Regions from separate parts of the Anoxybacillus suryakundensis genome, predicted to be linked through region 2. Evidence: a T-box and tRNA genes for the amino acid it is inferred to sense, from the RefSeq annotation. Region 2 holds a T-box; the other holds one or more tRNA genes.

Region 1 (2,379 bases), on a different contig from region 2:
TAATCTTTATACACTTCTAACATATCTTTTGGATATTGTCCTTTAAACACAGGGTCTAAAAACCAACGATTCATAAAACCGTCCCATTTTCTCGCTGCGTCAACTGCTTTTTCATCTTGTGGGTCAAACGCATATCCAGGAGTTAAATTCAACGTAATACCAATTTCTCCATTTTTCGGACCAATCGCTCGAAACGCCTTTACTGCTTCGCCATGAGAAAGAAGAACATGATGAGCAGCTTTTAAGAATGATGTAAAGTTTTGAATACCTGGCGCATGTTCACCATTCCCGTACCCTAAATAAGTGACAACCCATGGTTCGTTATGAGTAATCCATTTTTTCACGACATCCCCAAGATTCTCATAAAGGAAAGCAGCGTATTCTTGAAAATAATGAACAATATCACGATTTTCCCATCCACCTTTTTCTTGAAGAGCTTGCGGCATATCCCAGTGATAAATTGTCAACATTGGCTCAATATCGTTTTCTAACAATTCATGTACAAGACGTTTATAAAAATCTAAACCTTTCTCATTAAACTTACCAGGCGTTTCCGTATACAGTCTCGCCCAACTCGTCGAAAATCGATACGCCTTTAAATGAAGCGCTTTCATTAATGCGACATCATCAATATAACGATTGTAATGATCAATTGCGATATCCCCATTATCCCCATTTGCTACTTTACCAGGGATACGAGAAAAGTGATCCCAAATCGAATAAATTTTATCTCCTCCAGTCGCCGTTCCTTCAATTTGATACGATGAAGTAGCGGCTCCCCAGATGAAATCTTTCGGAAACTGAAGCATTTTTCGAACCTCCTACGAAAATTTTCGTTAATAAATCATTGAAAAAGCGCTTTCTTTCATTTGTTTCGTAACTTAATCATAATAAAAATTAGCGGATAAAGTCAATAAAATCTTTTATTTTCACAAAAAAATATGATTAGTTGTTCGATAAAGTTGTTTTTTCTACGAAAATTTTCGTTATGTATATTAAAGGGTAAGCTAAAATAATCGAGAAGAAATGGATAAGATAGGAGGAAATAAAAAAAGATTCCTGTAATCAACAGGAATCCTTATAGTGCCGATGGTGGGAGTCGAACCCACACGGGGGGCTACCCCACACGATTTTGAGTCGTGCGCGTCTGCCAGTTCCGCCACATCGGCATGAGACAATTAAATTGTAACATATCGCCTTATTTTGTCAATATTTTTCAGTGCCGAGGGCCGGACTCGAACCGGCACGGTAGTCACCTACCGCAGGATTTTAAGTCCTGTGCGTCTGCCAATTCCGCCACCCCGGCGCATAAAAAATGGAGGCGGCAACCGGATTCGAACCGGTGGTAAAGGTTTTGCAGACCTCTGCCTTACCACTTGGCTATGCCGCCATGAAATGAAGAGCGGAAGACGGGACTCGAACCCGCGACCCCCACCTTGGCAAGGTGGTGTTCTACCACTGAACTACTTCCGCATATATGGCTGGGGTAGCTGGATTCGAACCAACGCATCACGGAGTCAAAGTCCGTTGCCTTACCGCTTGGCTATACCCCAATGTTTTAAAGTTTATATGGGGCGACTAGTGGGAATCGAACCCACGAATGCCAGAGCCACAATCTGGTGCGTTAACCACTTCGCCATAGCCGCCATATTTTTTGGCAGGGGCAGTAGGAATCGAACCCACACCGGAGGTTTTGGAGACCTCTGTTCTACCATTAAACTATGCCCCTAAAATGGTGGAGGGGGACGGATTCGAACCGCCGAACCCAAAGGGAGCGGATTTACAGTCCGCCGCGTTTAGCCACTTCGCTACCCCTCCGCAGATGGTGCCGGCTGCAGGACTTGAACCCGCAACCTACTGATTACAAGTCAGTTGCTCTACCAATTGAGCTAAGCCGGCACATTATATATTCGAACTAAGCCGACATTATTCAAAATGGTGGCTCGGGACGGAATCGAACCGCCGACACAAGGATTTTCAGTCCTTTGCTCTACCGACTGAGCTACCGAGCCACATATGGCGGTCCCGACGGGACTCGAACCCGCGATCTCCTGCGTGACAGGCAGGCATGTTAACCACTACACTACGGGACCAATTTGGTTGCGGGGGCAGGATTTGAACCTGCGACCTTCGGGTTATGAGCCCGACGAGCTACCTGGCTGCTCCACCCCGCGATGATAAGAAGGAACTATTTTTTATTTATGGTGGAGGATGACGGGATCGAACCGCCGACCCCTTGCTTGTAAGGCAAGTGCTCTCCCAGCTGAGCTAATCCTCCATTTGATCTTGCCCGGCAACGTCCTACTCTCGCAGGCGGTGTCCCGCCAACTACCATCGGCGCTGGAGAGCTTAACTTCCGTGTTCGGGATGGGAACGGGT
Region 2 (2,379 bases):
GGAAGCCATCGAGAGCTTCTTAGTGAAAGAATATGGGTATGATCCACTAGAAGATTGGGTCGTCATCAATGGAGATGGTGCCCCATGGATCACGGGTTGTCGTGAATATTTCGGAGATAGAGGGTACTTTCAGCTCGATCAGTTCCATGTAGCGAGAGAGATTCGGCAATTGTTCCGAGGTCATGCGAGATATCGGGCGATTCGAAAAACATTCGCGTCATGGGATGAAGAGGGGGTGTTACGAGAACTCACAAGTGCCATCGGTACGCTAGAACATGGGGAGAAGGAAAAGCAACTCGAGGCGCTTGTTCGTCGAATCGAGGAGATGCCAGGATGTTTGCGTGACTATCGCATATGGCTGAAGGAAAAAGGGATCGACACGACAAACATGAGAGCGATGGGGAGTGCGGAAGGAACGATGCATGTGTTTGCGAAACGAAGTAAAAACGGTCGAAGCTGGAGGGATGCAGGAATTGAAGCGATGTTGCGAGCGATCGTCGCGATAAAAGATACGTTACTCATTCGGACACGCCGTGGGGTGATGTATGGCGTGGAAGAACGAGAAGAAACGAAACGAGAAACGATCGTGAGAAAGGCACTGAAGCGCGTGCAAACGCAAATGGCAGAAGTGGTACGACATCATATCTCATACCTTTGCAATCTTCAGGGGCACCGATTTACGAGGTATTGCAAGCATTGAAAGGTTTTTAAAAACACAGATATAGGCACATACCTACAGGATAAGAGTAGATAAAAGCGCTTACATGAAACAAGTCCATAAAACCATATATAACCAAAAAAATCGGTCGAGAAAAAAATCTCCCACAAAGTCTTGACTCAAACCCATACTTAAATACACTTGCAACGAGGGTGTAAATTTTTTAAAATAATGTGTATAATGAAATAATGGAAATGACGGTGAAAAGGAGTAGTAGTAAACAAATGGTCGGCAGAGAGTTGACGGGTGGTGCGAGTCAACCGAAGTTTGTTTACGAACTCGCCTTGGAGTCGCGTATGCGAATGAAGTAGCGTGCGTCGTGAATCTGCGTTAATGATGAAAGTGAGCGTACGATTCGTGCGCTAACAAGGGTGGTACCGCGGGAGAATCCTCTCGTCCCTTTTTGGGATGGGAGGTTTTTTGTTTTTCATTTTTGTTAAAAATGGATCAAAAGGAGGTTTGTCACGTGAGTTTTAATCATCGTGAAATCGAGAAAAAATGGCAAAAGTATTGGGAAGAAAATAAAACGTTTCAAACGACAGAAGATGACGGAAAGCGAAAGTTTTATGCGCTCGACATGTTCCCGTATCCATCAGGGGCAGGTTTGCATGTTGGTCACCCAGAAGGATATACAGCAACGGACATTTTAGCGCGCATGAAGCGCATGCAAGGATATAACGTGTTGCATCCAATGGGGTGGGATGCGTTCGGATTGCCAGCTGAGCAGTATGCGCTTGATACCGGAAATGATCCAGCGGAATTTACGGAAAAAAATATTAACAACTTCCGCCGTCAAATTAAATCGCTCGGTTTTTCATATGACTGGGATCGAGAAGTGAACACGACCGATCCGAACTATTACAAATGGACACAATGGATTTTCTTAAAGCTATATGAAAAAGGATTAGCGTATATGGATGAAGTGCCGGTCAATTGGTGCCCAGCATTAGGAACGGTATTAGCGAATGAAGAAGTGATCGATGGAAAAAGCGAGCGCGGGGGACATCCAGTCATTCGTAAGCCGATGAAACAATGGATGCTTCGCATTACGGCATATGCGGACCGTTTACTTGAAGATTTAGAAGAATTAGACTGGCCTGAAAGTATAAAAGAAATGCAACGCAACTGGATTGGTCGTTCAGAAGGAGCAAATATTCATTTTCAAGTCGATGGACACGATGAAACGTTTACGGTGTTTACAACGCGTCCAGATACGTTATTTGGTGCAACTTATGCCGTGCTTGCCCCTGAACATCCGCTCGTTGAAAAAATTACAACACCTGAGCAAAAAGAAGCGGTTGAAGCTTATTTAAAACAAATTCAAAGCAAAAGCGATCTTGAGCGCACCGATTTAGCGAAAGAAAAAACAGGTGTATTTACCGGAGCATATGCGATCAATCCGGCTAATGGTGAAAAATTGCCAATTTGGATCGCAGATTACGTGTTAATGGGCTACGGTACAGGCGCCATTATGGCAGTGCCAGCGCATGATGAACGCGATTATGAATTTGCGAAAAAATTCAATTTGCCAATTAAAGAAGTCGTTGCCGGTGGTGATATTTCAAAAGAAGCATACACAGGCGACGGGGAACATGTGAACTCTGATTTCTTAAACGGTTTAAATAAAGAAGAAGCAACGAAAAAAATGATCGAATGGCTAG

Evidence for each region. A T-box is a leader RNA that pairs with one kind of tRNA and senses whether it is charged. The one in region 2 lies ahead of leuS (leucine--tRNA ligase), so its partner is inferred to be a tRNA-Leu.
Region 1: it encodes a tRNA-Leu, which carries the amino acid that the T-box ahead of leuS (leucine--tRNA ligase) is inferred to sense. The anticodon was not compared.

Annotation. Positions count from the first base shown of each region.
Region 1 is NZ_LIOK01000033.1:3,769-6,147, forward strand. It holds gene ASC42_RS13355 (GH1 family beta-glucosidase) at 1-809, opposite strand, end outside; tRNA gene ASC42_RS13360 (tRNA-Leu) at 1,085-1,169, opposite strand; tRNA gene ASC42_RS13365 (tRNA-Leu) at 1,221-1,306, opposite strand; tRNA gene ASC42_RS13370 (tRNA-Cys) at 1,317-1,390, opposite strand; tRNA gene ASC42_RS13375 (tRNA-Gly) at 1,402-1,473, opposite strand; tRNA gene ASC42_RS13380 (tRNA-Gln) at 1,479-1,553, opposite strand; tRNA gene ASC42_RS13385 (tRNA-His) at 1,571-1,646, opposite strand; tRNA gene ASC42_RS13390 (tRNA-Trp) at 1,656-1,729, opposite strand; tRNA gene ASC42_RS13395 (tRNA-Tyr) at 1,734-1,818, opposite strand; tRNA gene ASC42_RS13400 (tRNA-Thr) at 1,824-1,899, opposite strand; tRNA gene ASC42_RS13405 (tRNA-Phe) at 1,937-2,012, opposite strand; tRNA gene ASC42_RS13410 (tRNA-Asp) at 2,018-2,093, opposite strand; tRNA gene ASC42_RS13415 (tRNA-Met) at 2,098-2,174, opposite strand; tRNA gene ASC42_RS13420 (tRNA-Val) at 2,203-2,278, opposite strand; rRNA gene rrf (5S ribosomal RNA) at 2,289-2,379, opposite strand, start outside.
Region 2 is NZ_LIOK01000001.1:200,345-202,723, reverse strand. It holds partial or broken gene ASC42_RS00965 (ISLre2 family transposase) at 1-711, shown strand, start outside; T-box leader at 910-1,122, shown strand; gene leuS (leucine--tRNA ligase) at 1,185-2,379, shown strand, end outside.